2 linked regions of the Dehalococcoides mccartyi CG5 genome follow. The protein of the gene in region 2 interacts with the protein of the main gene of each other region in a pairwise test. Links are inferred from orthologs where the notes say so. Each region holds a gene or a part of one and is shown on either strand. Other genes may lie near its edges. The genes, in order: leuS and ligA.

The links.
Region 1: the proteins of ligA (region 2) and leuS interact in binary tests that used the Escherichia coli proteins (3 or more experiments, as listed by UniProt). The link is inferred for Dehalococcoides mccartyi CG5 from one-to-one orthologs.

The regions. Positions count from the first base shown.
Region 1 is NZ_CP006951.1:161,242-168,103, reverse strand. Bases 2,858-5,891 are described here. They hold leuS (leucine--tRNA ligase), read left to right. Parts: upstream 2,858-3,170; coding sequence 3,171-5,612; downstream 5,613-5,891. Other genes in these bases: proC (pyrroline-5-carboxylate reductase), read left to right, coding at 5,614-5,891; X794_RS00805 (NAD(P)/FAD-dependent oxidoreductase), read right to left, coding at 2,858-2,996. Also shown: X794_RS00825 (ferredoxin-thioredoxin reductase catalytic domain-containing protein), read right to left, coding at 1-148; X794_RS00820 (glutaredoxin family protein), read right to left, coding at 145-420; X794_RS00815 (DUF2769 domain-containing protein), read right to left, coding at 611-997; X794_RS00810 (GrpB family protein), read right to left, coding at 1,155-1,685; more of X794_RS00805, read right to left, coding at 1,689-2,857; more of proC, read left to right, coding at 5,892-6,417; X794_RS00790 (CvpA family protein), read left to right, coding at 6,511-6,862.
Region 2 is NZ_CP006951.1:444,826-451,617, forward strand. What follows is about bases 1-2,964. They hold ligA (NAD-dependent DNA ligase LigA), read right to left. Parts: upstream 2,518-2,964; coding sequence 484-2,517; downstream 1-483. Other genes in these bases: pth (aminoacyl-tRNA hydrolase), read right to left, coding at 1-484; X794_RS02325 (DUF1015 domain-containing protein), read left to right, coding at 2,662-2,964. In the rest of the region: more of X794_RS02325, read left to right, coding at 2,965-3,990; pyridoxal 5'-phosphate synthase glutaminase subunit PdxT, read right to left, coding at 4,061-4,648; serA (phosphoglycerate dehydrogenase), read right to left, coding at 4,723-6,303; X794_RS02340 (pyridoxal-phosphate-dependent aminotransferase family protein), read right to left, coding at 6,305-6,792. UniProt on the Escherichia coli protein: DNA ligase that catalyzes the formation of phosphodiester linkages between 5'-phosphoryl and 3'-hydroxyl groups in double-stranded DNA using NAD as a coenzyme and as the energy source for the reaction.

The sequences.
Region 1 (6,862 bases), 280 kb from region 2 along the record:
GCTGGCGGTTAGCCAGTAAACCCTCAGCCAGCATCTTTACAAAAGACCCATCCGGGTTAAGGTGATAACCAGAAGCCTCAGCCTCATTTTTGAGGCGTGCCTGAAAAAGTACAGGGCCTTCTGACGGTTCAGGAAGTTTTGAACTCATGCTTTCAGCGCCTCCCGTATTTCAGCTTTTTTATAACCTATTATCACTCTGTTTTCCCCGATAACCATCGTAGGAAAAGAGCTGGACGGGTTAAGAGCCGTCAGTTCTTTTACGGCTTTTTCCCGTTCCGCTCCGGTAAGCAAATCAACATATTCAAATTCGTAGGCTACTCCCAGTTCAGCCAGAAGCTGGCGGGTCAAACGGCACCAGCCGCAGGTACTTAGGGCATATAGTTTAATCTTACCTGCATTCCTGCCTATAATCTTTTCCATAGGTTAAAAATCACTCCTTCCCAAACTGATACGACACTTATAGCGAAAATCCCTTTTAAAGTTTACGGTAAATATTCCCTAGCTTTAAGCATACGCCGGTATTCAGGAAATATCACCCCTTAACTAAATTCGGTAAAAAAGAATAATAAACCGATGGAAAACCAGAAAAAGAACCCTTGGGGGGCACAGTCTAAACAGATTTGCCTTCAAAACAATAAAACCCGCCCGGTTCACCTTCGGACAGGTGATATTTGGCATAAACATCACAGCTGCCGCAGATGCAGGGTTTGCTGTGGTCAATCCCCTTGCAGAGAGACTTTCCGTTAACACAATATGCCTTGGGGATTTTATGCGGATCCAAAGGAGTTTCCTTGAGGCTGTTTTTCAGCTCAGCCATCTGGGTATGAACGCATTCACTCTGATTTTGTACAGGACATTTGTGGCATACACACTTATTTATAATATCCTGATTTAAAAGCATTTGCATACTCACTACATTCCTCTCGGTAACGCTGGCTGCGTCACATACACCAAAAAACCGGCTCTGAAAGCCGATAACAATCACTCGGATGTTCATTATGCTTTTTATCCGCTTCCGGCGGTATTAGTAAGTGTACGTATTTATTACAGGATGATTTCCGAATTTTGCCACTTGAAAAAGTCAATAGCGGACTTATGTAAGTATGTCTATACTTTTCAGACAAGAGGACTCCGGCGGGTAAAGAATAATAGGTTCAGGTCTGGAGGTTTGCCCTGAACCACTTCAGGGCTTTGGTCTCTAAGTCCCTGACAAAACCGGACTTGCCGTTTATATAGGCCTCTATGTCCTCGGGGAATTTGAGTGCCAGCGCCTTTTTGATACAGGAATATTCCGCTGCCTCTGCCTCATGGCAACGCAGATAATCACGAAAGGCAAGGTGTCTTTCTATATCTGAGGAAGATACCCCGAAGATATGCACATGGGCAAACCGTATTTTATCAGTCCCCCGCACCAAAAAACGCCTGCCCGGAATGCCATATTCGCCCAAATACAGGTAACCTGCCCGCTCAAAGGTTTTCTGAAGCCTGTCTATAGCAGATATATCTTTGACCACCGGCATAATATCTATTATAGGTTTGGCACTAAGCCCCGGCACAGCGGTTGAGCCTATGTGGTGTATCTCAAGCAGATTATCTGCCAGTAAAGCCCGAAGCTTTACCGCCTCGGCATCATACTGCTCTGCCCAACAGAGATTATACTCCTCTACCGTTACCCGCCTGACCAATTTTTATGCCCCTGCCGCCGATTCGCCGGCCAGATAGCCGCTGGAAAAAGCCGCCTGAAGGTTGTAGCCGCCGGTATCCGCATCTATATCCATAACCTCGCCGCAGAAATACAGCCCCTTTATTAGTTTGGATTCCATAGTCCGGGGGTCTATCTCCTTTAGATTTACCCCGCCGGCAGTTACCACCGCCGAGGTCAGGGGGAGAGTGGAAGTAATATTAAACCGCAGGCACTTAAGGTTAGCCAAAATAACTTCACGCTCAGACGCCGTTATCTGCCCGCCGCACTTGAAGGGGTCTATGCCTGTCAGGTCTACAAACGGCCTTATCATTTTCTGGGGCAAAAGTTCTGAGAGCAGGTTTTGAAAACTGCGTTTGCCGAAGGTATCAAAATCCCGCTGGAGACGCAGACGCAGCTTATCCAAAGATAGCGCCGGTTTCAGGTCTATAGCCACACTCACCGCCCCTTGTTCCAATGCCTCGGCAACCGGAAGCCCCATCAGCATAGTCAAAGGCCCGCCCAGACCGAAATGAGTAATCATCAGTTCGCCCATGCGGCTTTCAATAACCGCTTTAGGCGGTTTCTTTCCCGTAATGCCCCGCCCCCAGTCCTGCAAAATCAAATCAAGAGGTATTTTATCCGCTTCACAGCGGTAGGAAGTCAGGCGAATATTTTTCAGGGCTACTCCCTGCATACTCTGAACAAGGGCTATTTCCTTTACTACCAGAGGCACTAAAGCCGGACGGAGTTTTACAATGGTATGCCCCAGTGCTTCTGCCATGCGAAAGCCGTCCCCCGAAGAGCCGGTACCGGGGTAAGATGCCCCGCCGGTGGCAATCACAGCCGCATCCGCCCTGAAGGTCTCCTTTTCGGTTTTGACCCCCACAACTTGCCCGTCATTCACCAGTATCTGGCTAACCTTTTGACCAGCTATCAGGGTAGCGGCTGAGGCATATTTCATCAGTGCCCCCACCACATCTCCGGCCTTGTCCGAATCAGGAAAAAGCCTGCCGCCCCGTTCGGTCTTGGTTTCCACCCCGTAGCGGGCAAGCAACTCCACCAGTTCCTGCCTGAAAAAACGGCTGAAAGCACTGTATAAAAACCGCCCGTTAGGGCCGAAAGCGGTTATAAACTCGGCCATATCCCGGCTGTTTGAAATATTACATCTACCCTGCCCGGAAATAAGCATTTTCTTGCCCGGCTGTTCGGATTTTTCCAGCAGAATTACTTTGCCGCCGCATTCCGCCGCCCGGCCTGCCGCCATAAGCCCGCCCGCCCCCGCACCTATTACCACAATCTCTTTAACTGTCATTAAAACCACCGGCCCTTTTCGGCCAGCCTTTCTATTATATATAATACATTTTTAAGCCTTCTCATTTTACCCAATTCCCGTCCAATATAGAAATAGCCCTAAAAAGCCGCCTTAACTTGAAAGCACAGGCAGTACGGGGTAATATAATCTGATATTTCAGATAGGAAAACAGAAATGGCCGAAAAATATAATCCGCAGGAAACAGAAAAAAAATGGCAGGATAAATGGGCGGCAGACCGCCTTTACCACGCCAGTGAAGACAGCCCCAAACCCAAATGGTACTCCCTTACCATGTTCCCTTATACCTCGGGCAATCTCCACATAGGCCACTGGTATGCCGAAGTTCCGGCGGACTGTTTTGCCAGATACAAACGCCTGAGAGGCTTTAATGTAATGCGCCCGGTGGGTTTTGACTCTTTCGGCCTGCCGGCTGAAAATGCCGCTATCAAGCACAATATCCACCCCCGTATCTGGACCCTGAATAACGTAGAAAACATGCGCCGCCAGCTGAAGACAATAGGTGCTATGTTTGACTGGGACAGGGAGGTTATAACCTGCCTGCCCGAATATTACAAGTGGACACAATGGTTCTTTTTAAAGCTGTATGAAGCCGGATTGGCCTACCGTGCCAAAGCCCCGGTAAACTGGTGTCCCAGTTGCCAGGCGGTATTGGCCAACGAACAGGTGGTAGACGGCACTTGCTGGAGGTGCGAAACCCCCACCACCCGGCGCGACCTTGAGCAGTGGTTTTTCCGCATCACCAACTATGCAGACGAACTCAAAGACCACGAAGGGTTGGACTGGCCGGAAAAAATAACCGCCATGCAGAGAAACTGGGTAGGCAAAAGCTACGGAGCGGAAGTGTCATTCGCCCTTGACTGTCCAACTGCTTTTGAAAAAGAGATAAAAGTCTTTACCACCCGCCCGGACACTATCTACGGGGTTACCTTTATGGTGCTGGCACCCGAACACCCGCTGGTTGAAAAGATAACCACCCCCGAAAACAAAGCGGCGGTGGATGCCTATATAAAGAAGTCCCGTACCTGCACCGAGATTGAACGCCTTTCCACCGAAAGGGAAAAAGACGGGGTATTTACCGGTACATATGTAACCAACCGGGTCAACGGGCAGAAAGTACCCGTCTGGATAGGTGATTACGTACTCCAGAGCTACGGTACCGGGGCGGTTATGGGCGTACCCGCCCATGACGAACGGGATTTCGTTTTTGCCCAAAAATACCATTTGCCGGTTATAACAGTCATCGCCCCATCCGCATATGACGGCAAACCCCTTGAGGCGGCCTATATAAACGAAGGAGTTATGTTAAACTCCGGCCCTTTTAACGGTACACCGAATACCGAAGGCAAGGAAAAGGTATGTGACTATCTGGCCGAACACGGCTGGGGCAAGAAAACCGTAAACTACAAACTGCGTGACTGGCTTATTTCCCGCCAGCGTTACTGGGGCGCCCCCATACCCATGGTCTACTGCGAAAAATGCGGCATTGTGCCCGTACCTGAAAAAGACCTGCCGGTACTCCTGCCAGAAGATGTTGGATTCCGCAGCGGAGGGGAATCCCCCTTAAAATACAACGAAGGCTTTGTAAATACCATCTGCCCGGTCTGCGGAGGAAAAGCCAAACGCGAAACAGATACCATGGATACTTTCATGTGTTCTTCGTGGTATTTCCTGCGTTACACCAGCCCCGGTTATGACAAAGGACCGTTTGACCCGGTAAAACTCAAATACTGGATGCCGGTAGACCTTTATACCGGCGGTGCCGAACATGCGGTTATGCACCTTTTCTATTCCCGTTTCTTCACCAAAGCCCTGCGGGATATGGGCATAATAGACTTTGGCGAACCCTTTAAAAAGCTCTTTAACCAAGGCATTATTGTCAGCAACCACCAGAAAATGAGCAAATCCAAGGGCAACGTGGTTACCCCGGATAATCTGGTGGCGGAAGTAGGCACAGACGCCGTCAGGGCTTACCTGATGTTTGTGGGTCCGTGGGATCAGGGCGGCGAATGGAATGATTCCGGCCTTTCGGGCATGAGCCGCTGGCTGAACCGGGTCTGGAATTTGTTTACCGAGGAATATACTCCCCAAACCGCCTCGGCTGAAGCGGAACGCGAACTTAAGCGCACCCTGCACCAGACTATCAAGAAGATAACCATGGATATTGAACGGCTGCGTTTCAATACCGTGGTAGCCGCCCTTATGGAGCTTTCAAACAGTCTGGCAAAGCTAAAGGAAACGGCGGCTATTTCGGCAGAAAACTGGCAAAACACACTTCAAACTTTTGCACTTATGCTTGCTCCGGTTGCCCCCCATATTGCCGAGGAACTCTGGGCTAATCTGGGCATGAAGTATTCAATCCACAACCAGAACTGGCCGACGTGGGACGAAGAACTGGCCAAGGACGAAGTTATAACTCTGATTATTCAGGTAAATGGCAAGCTCCGCGAAAGGCTGGAAATGCCGGCCGGAATTTCAGAGGCCGAAGCCAAGGAAACGGCTTTAAACAGCGAAAGGGTCAAACCCCACCTGCTGGGCAAAACCCCCGTAACTGTTATATACGTACCCGGCAAATTAGTAAATATTGTGGTGAAATAACATGAACATAGCATTTATCGGCGGGGGAAATATGGGTGAGGCCATCTTGGGCGCTCTTATCCAAAAAAACATCTGTCCGCCCCAAAATATCACTGTAAGTGAGATTAAAGCTGAACGCCGTACCTACCTTGAAACCAGCTATGGCATAAAAACCACCGCTTCAAACCCGGATGCGATAAAGAGTGCAGAGGTAGTTCTGCTGGCTATCAAACCCCAGAATCTGCCCGAACTGAGTGCCGAACTGAAGGGCAAACTGGCGGACAAACAGCTGGTTATATCCATTATTGCCGGGGCAACCTTAAGCAAACTCAGCGGCGGGCTTGCCCATAAAGCGGTGGTGCGGGTTATGCCCAACACCCCCGCCATGATAGGCATGGGCATGAGCGTCTGGACTGCCCTGCCGTCTGTCAGCCCCACCCAGAAAGACCAAGCTAAAGCCATACTTTCAGCCATGGGCAAAGAAATATATACCGGCAAAGAAACCATGCTGGATGCAGCTACCGCTATCTCAGGTTCAGGCCCGGCCTATTTCTTTCTGTTCATGGAAGGGCTGGAAAAAGCGGCACTGGAAATGGGATTTACCCCTGAAGAAGCATCTATACTGGTATCCCAGACAGCTGCCGGTTCGGCTATTTATGCCGGAAAATCCGGCTTGGCGCTCACCCAGCTTCGCAAAAACGTAACCTCGCCCGGCGGTACTACCGCCGAAGCTATAAAGGCATTTGAAGAAGCCGGTCTGGAGGCAACTATAATCAAGGCTGCCAAGGCCGCCTTTAACCGCTCTGTAGAACTGGGCAAGGGTTAACCCCCCCGCTTAAATAAATATCTGCAGCCCCTAAAAACGATAGGAAAATACTACTATTGCGTTTGTCCATGCGGATATGCTTTAATCAAAGCGATGAATTGGTTAGATATAGTTTTACTGATATCACTGGGCATTCAAACCGTGAGCGGCTTTTTCACCGGCCTTATACGCAACTTTTTGCATCTGGTAGGGCTGATAATAGGCATTATACTGGCAGGGCGCTTTTACCCTACGGTTGCCGAATGGCTCAGTTTTATTTCCAGCCCGGAGTGGGCAAATATAATCGCTTTCCTGCTGATACTGATAACTATCTGGGTAGCTACCACCCTTATCGCCAAGCTGCTTGACACTATGATAAAGCCGACTTTCCTTAACTGGGTAAATCGGCTGGGGGGTGCAATATTCGGTTTGCTGGTTTCCGGCATTTTTACTGCCACCCTGCTAG
Region 2 (6,792 bases):
CTATAATCTCCCGCTCTTCGCCGCCAAAGTTGCCCAGTACGTGGTCTACAACTTCAGCCCCGTTATTTCGGGCATCTGGTTTGCCGATACCTATCTTGAGGCGGATAAATTCCTTGGTGCCAATGTCTGTAATAATAGAAGAAACCCCGTTATGCCCGCCGGCGCTCCCTCCCAGACGCAGGCGGAGTTTGCCTGCCGGCAAATCCAGATCGTCCTGAACTACAATAATATCAGTGGCTTTCAGGTTGTAGCGGCGAAGCAACTGATTGACGGCCTTGCCGGAGAGGTTCATATATGTCTGGGGTTTGGCCAGCACTATTTCCTCGTCATTTATACGGCCGGAGCCGGTGCGGGAGAGGCAGCATTTTTTATCAAAGCTGATATGATTTTCTTTAGCAAAGCGGCTCAGGCACTGGAAACCTACGTTGTGGCGGTTGCCTGAGTACTCTTTGCCGGGATTTCCCAGTCCGATAATAAGTTTCATCAAGATTGCTCCAGCATATTTATAAATTCCCGTTCGGAAAGCTCTTTTACACCCATACTTCGGGCTTTGGCCAGCTTGGAGCCGGCATCTGCACCCACTACCAAATAGCTGGTTGCTTTGGTGACGTTATCCTTGGCTGTACCGCCGAGTGAGCGGATTTTTTCCTGTGCTTCTTCGCGGCTGAAACTTTCCAGCTTGCCGGTGACTACAAACTCCATGCCGGAAAATGGCATATTTTTGTTTACCGGTTTCTGGTCTGAAGTAAGCCGTACGCCTGCTTCTTCCAGACGGCGGATAACAGCCACATTTTTTTCTTCGCTGAAATACGCTACGATACTGCTGGCTATTTTGTCACCGATATCAGGTATAGTTTGCAGTTCACCAAGACCGGTTTTAGCCAGTGCCCATATATTCCCGTAGTGTCTTGAGAGCAGGGTGGCGGTCTCGTTGCCCACGTGGCGTACACCCAGACCGAATATTACCCTATCCAGCGGGCGGGTTTTACTGTCTGCAATGGCGTCTATTATATTATCCGCACTTTTTTCACCCATACGCGGCAGTTGCAGTAAATCAGCGGTGGTCAAGTAGTACAGGTCCGATACGTTTTTCACCAGCCCCTGCTGTGCCAGTATTACGCTTAGGCTTTCGCCGATACCGCGTATATCCATAGCCCCTCTGGAAACAAAATGTTCAAGCTGGCGTTCAAACTGAGCGGGGCAGGAAACGTTGGTACAGTAGTGCATAGCTTCGCCTGCGGGGCGGTATATTTCCCCGCCGCACACCGGGCAGGCAGGGCGGTTAAGGTTCGGGTTAAACAGAGATTCTTCCATTCTGAAGGGTTTTGATTCGGGGTTGCGTTTACTCAGTACCGGTGCAACTACCTCAGGTATTACTTCACCTGCCCGCTGGATAATGACCGTATCTCCTTCGCGGATATCTTTGCGGAGTATATCATCTTCATTATGCAGGGCGGCCTGTTTTACCACTACTCCGCCCACATTTACCGGCTCAAGTACGGCAAAGGGGTTTAATGTACCTGTACGGCCTACAGATATGCCTATTTTCTTCAGGCGGGTCATGACCTGTTCAGCCGGGAATTTATAGGCTATGGCCCAGCGGGGTTCACGACCTACGTCCCCCAGCCGGTGTTGCAGAGAGACGGAGTCCACCTTGAAAACTACTCCGTCTGCTTCATAAGGCAGTGAAGCCCGGTTTGCTGCCATCTGGCGGTAATATTCTTTGGCTTCTTCCATGGTGTTTACCAAGCGGTTAAGTGGATTTATCCTAAAGCCAATTTTGCTGAAATAATCCAGTATTTGCCAGTGGCTGTCAGGCAGCAGGCTGTCTTCTGAATATCCTAAAGCATAAATAAATATATCCAGCGGTCTTTCGGCCGTAACTGACGGGTCAAGCTGGCGGAGTGAACCGGCGGCGGCATTGCGTGGGTTGGCAAAAAGAGGCAGCCCTTTATCCGCCCTTTCGCGGTTGAGTTTGGCGAAGCCATTTTTGGAAAGATATACTTCACCCCTTACTTCAAAAACAGGGGGTGCGTTTGGTTCGGCGTTTAATGGTATGGAATGGATAGTCCGCAGGTTTCGGGTAATATTTTCACCCTGAAATCCGTCACCCCGGGTAGCACCGGTTGCAAATTTTCCGTTCCGGTAGGTAAGGGCTACCGCCAGGCCGTCCATTTTGGGCTCGCAGTCTATCTGAAAAGAAATATTACCCAGCAGTTTCTTTACCCGCTGGTACCAAGCTTCCAGTTCTGTATCTGAAAAAGCATTTGCCAGAGAAAGTAACGGATAAGGGTGGTTTACAATCCCGAAAGCTTTAAGCGGCTCTGCCCCGACTTTTTGGGTGGGTGAGTCCGGGGTAACCAGTTCGGGGTGGGCTTCCTCCAGTTCTTTCAGGCGGCGGATTAGAGTGTCATACTGGGCATCAGAGATTTCAGGATTATCCTGAACGTAATATAGCTGGTTATGGCGGTTTATTTCACGCCTTAGGTTTTCTACTTCAATCAAGGGGGAAAACATATCTTCCATACAGGTTATTAGTATATCACAGCCTATGTTTAGAGCAAGTACAAAAGTATAGCCCCTTACGTTTAACGGGGGCTTGCGTCAGACGCCGTTCTAAGTTAAACTAAAACCAGATTTTTGTGAGAGGGAGCTAGAAGAATGGCTGAAGTTCGGGCTTTTCATGGATTACGTTATAACCCTATGTTTGTTGATGATATGGCAGATGTTATCTGTCCGCCTTATGACATTATCAGCCCTGAACAGGAAAAGGCCCTTAAAGAGCGTAGCCCCTATAACTATATACGTCTTGAATACAGCCAGCCCACCCCTCAGGATAATATTGTAGATAACCGCTATACCCGGGCAGCTGCCATACTGGAAAAATGGATTGGCGAACGGGTAATGACTGCCGAAAAAAAGGCGGCCATATATATACATGACCATTACTTCAGTGTGTTTGGCAAACAGTACAAAAGGCGGGGTATTATTGCCAGAGTGCGGCTTGAGGAATGGGACAGGATGGTTATCCGCCCCCACGAAGGCACACTCGCCGAACCCAAACGGGATAGAATTAACCTTATTTCAGCCGTCCGTGCCAATACCAGCCCGGTATACGGACTGTATCAGGATACTGAAAAAGATATAAACCGGGTACTGGAAATACAGACCGGCGGCAAACCCACCGTCAGTATGAATATTGAAGGCGAACGCCACGAACTCTGGGTAGTAACTGATGAATCAGCCATATCCAAGGTAACTGCTTTGTTTGATAAGAAACCCGTCTATATAGCAGACGGGCATCACCGCTATGAAAGTGCTCTGACCTACAGGCGTGAACGTCTGGCGGGTAACCCGCAGTTACCCTCTGATGATCCGGTTAATTTTGTAATGATGACGTTGGTAGATTTTGCCGACCCCGGTTTGGTAGTTTTGCCGGCTCATCGTCTGTTGGGCGGTATGGATGCACGTACTCTTTCAAACCTGCAGACCAAACTGGCTTCGTTCTTTGACGTAACAACTATACCTGCCAAACTGCCTGCGGCTTGGGATACTTTAGACAAAGCCTTTAAAGAAGAGGGTAAAATCCGTCTGGTCATGTATGGTTTGGGAGGCACTGAAAACTTTACCATTTTGACACTGAGGGATTTGGAGACTGCCAGCAAACTCATGCCTTACTTCCATTCGGATATTTACAAAAAACTGGACGTGAGCATACTTGACCATATTATCCTTGAGGAGCTTATGGGGTTGAAGACGGTGGAAGACCCGCGCATAGCTTTCAATTTTGACCGTAATGACGTCGTTTCGCGGATAAAGTCAGGTGAGTTCCAGTTGGCCTTTATTCTGAAGCCCATGAAGGCCGAGGTTATCAAGGCTATTTCAGATGTATCAGACCGCATGCCCCGTAAATCTACTTATTTTTTCCCGAAGTTACCCTCCGGGTTGGTAGTTTACCGTTTTGAATCAGAGGCAATTGCCAAGAAGTAAGCTATCGGGTTATTAAAACAAAGAAGGGGAGGTTAAAACCTCCCCTTTATTAATTTACATAAATATTTAATCAGGCTTTATAAGTTTTAGCCATTTGGACAAAGTACCGATGAAAGCGGTTATCCCCAGAGAGTTCGGGGTGGAACGATATAGCCAGCAGGTTATTCTCCCTTACGGCTACAATAGTGCCGTCCGGCAGTTTGGACAGTATTTCAACACCCTTGCCGGTTTTTTCTACCAGAGGGGCGCGGATAAATACCGCCGGAAAATCAGCTTCATCCAGTCCTTTTACCTTCAGCATCGCTTCAAAGCTATTTACCTGCCGCCCGAAGGCATTTCGGCGGACGGTAATATCCATGAGCCCAAGCGGTTTGACTCCGGAAATATCTCCCGGCAGTTCTTTGGCAAGGCAAATCATGCCGGCACAGGTACCCCAAATGGGCATTCCCTTTTTTGCTAAAGCTTTTATGGGCTCTGCCATGCCAAATATATCAAGGAGCTTGGTTATGGTGGTGCTTTCACCGCCGGGTATAATCAACCCCGAAAGCTCTGGCAGTCCTTCGGCCTTGCGCACTTCCACCGCTTCTGCTCCGAGCGTACCCAGCATATTTAGATGTTCACGGAATGCCCCTTGCAGGGCCAGTACCCCAATTTTCATTTTTCCCCTCAAATAAGCAAGGCTACCAGCAATTTAAGCGGTAGCCTTGCTTATGTTTCCCAAAGACTGAGAAGCTAGATTTTTACTACCTGAACCATTTGAACATCCGGCAGGGATAGCAGCTGCTGACGCTGTTTTTCCGGCAGAGGTTCGTCCAGAGCCAGTATCATAAGGGCTTGCCCGCGGGCTTTCTGGCGGCTGAGGTGCATATAGCTTATATTTATATCCGCATCACCGGTTATCTTACCGGCAGAGCCGATAAGTCCGGGGCGGTCTATATGGTCTGCAAACAGAAAGTAACCGCCGGTGGGTACAATATCTATCCAGTAATCATTCAGCTTTACAATATGAACATCACCCCGTACCAGACTGCCGGCGACAGTATTGGATTTGCCGTTGTCGGTATCTATAGTAACGGTAATCAGGCTGGAGAAATTCTGGCAGGTGGATTCTTTTTGTTCGGTTACACCCAGCCCTCGCTGGGAGGCTACGATATCAGCATTAACCACGTTCACCCGTTCTTCGCTGATATGTTCAAGTATACCGCCCAGAACCAGAGCTTTCAGGGCAGTGGTATCATAAGCGGCCAGTTCACCGCAGTACTTGATGGTAACATTCTTCATATGGCCATCAGTCAGCTGGCTTACCAGACTGCCCACTGTGCGGGCAACCGGCATGAAGGGGCCGACTACTGGCAGGCTTTCAGCCGAAATATAGGGTGCATTTACGGCATAACGGGCGGGGCGGCCTTCAAATACATCTATTACCTGTTTGACCACGTCAGAGGTGGCCAGTTCCTGAGCTTCGGCAGTGGAAGCCCCCAGATGAGGGGTAACGATAATATTATCACACTCAAAGAGGCAGCTCTCGGTGCATGGCTCTTTGGAGAATACGTCAATAGCGGCACCGCCGATGCGCTTTTCCTTAACGGCCTTGGCTAGTGCTTCTTCATCTATAATGCCGCCGCGGGAGGTATTGATAAGGCGGACGGTGGGTTTCATCATTTCCAGTTCCTTGGGTCCGATAAGGCCCTTGGTCTGACCGGTCATGGGAACATGCAGGGTGATAAAGTCAGCCCGCTTCAGCAGGTCTTCAAAAGGCAGCAGTTCCACCTGCAGTTTTTTGGCACGTTCCATAGATATAAACGGGTCATAACCTATAACCCGCATTTCAAGGGCCAGGGCGCGTTTGGCTATTTCAGAACCGATATTACCCAAGCCTACAATACCCAGAGTTTTACCCTTCAGTTCAGAGCCCACAAATTCATTGCGTTTCCACTGGCCGGATTTTAAACTGGCGTTGGCTCTGGGAATATGGCGGGCCATAGCCAGCATAAGGGCCAGTGTATGTTCGGTAGCGGAGATAGTGTTGCCGGTGGGGGCATTCACCACGATAATACCATTACCGGTGGCGGTTTTGAGGTCAATGTTATCTACGCCCACGCCGGCCCGGCCGATAACCTGAAGTTTTTTACCGGCGTTGATAATATCAGCGGTGACCTGAGTCTGGCTGCGTACCAGCAGGGCGTCATACTCACCGATAATGCTTATCAATTCTTCTGGTTTAAGGCCGGTCTTTACATCTACCTGTGCAATCTCCTTAAGAGGGGCTAACCCTGTTGCGGAGAGTGCATCGCTTACCAGTACTTTTTTCATTTTAACTCCTGAAACCTGCCTTGGGCAGGGCTAATTTAAGGTTATCCAGTGTAACTTTAATATCATTTTCAGTTACCCAGCCCAGATGGCCGATACGGAAAATCTTGCCTTCCAGAGGGCCCTGTCCGCCGGCCAGTACGGTGTTATATTCTTCCCGCATTATCTTTAAGAGCTTCTTTACATCCAGCCCCTCAGTGGCCACAATGGCGGTCACGGTGTTGGATGCGTATTTCTCTTCGGCAAGCAGGGTCAACCCCAGTTCCTTGACGCTCTTGCGGGTAAAGTCTGCAATTTTCTGGTGGCGTTTGAAGATATTCTGCATACCCTCTTTTTCCATCATAATTAGAGCTGTATGCAAAGCTACAATAACTGAAACACAAGGAGTCCAGGGTGTCTGGCCTTTTTCAATGCTGGCTTTGTGTTTGGCCAGATCCCAGTAGAAACGGGGCATCTTGGATTCGGCATTGGCCTTCCATGCTTCAGGGCTGA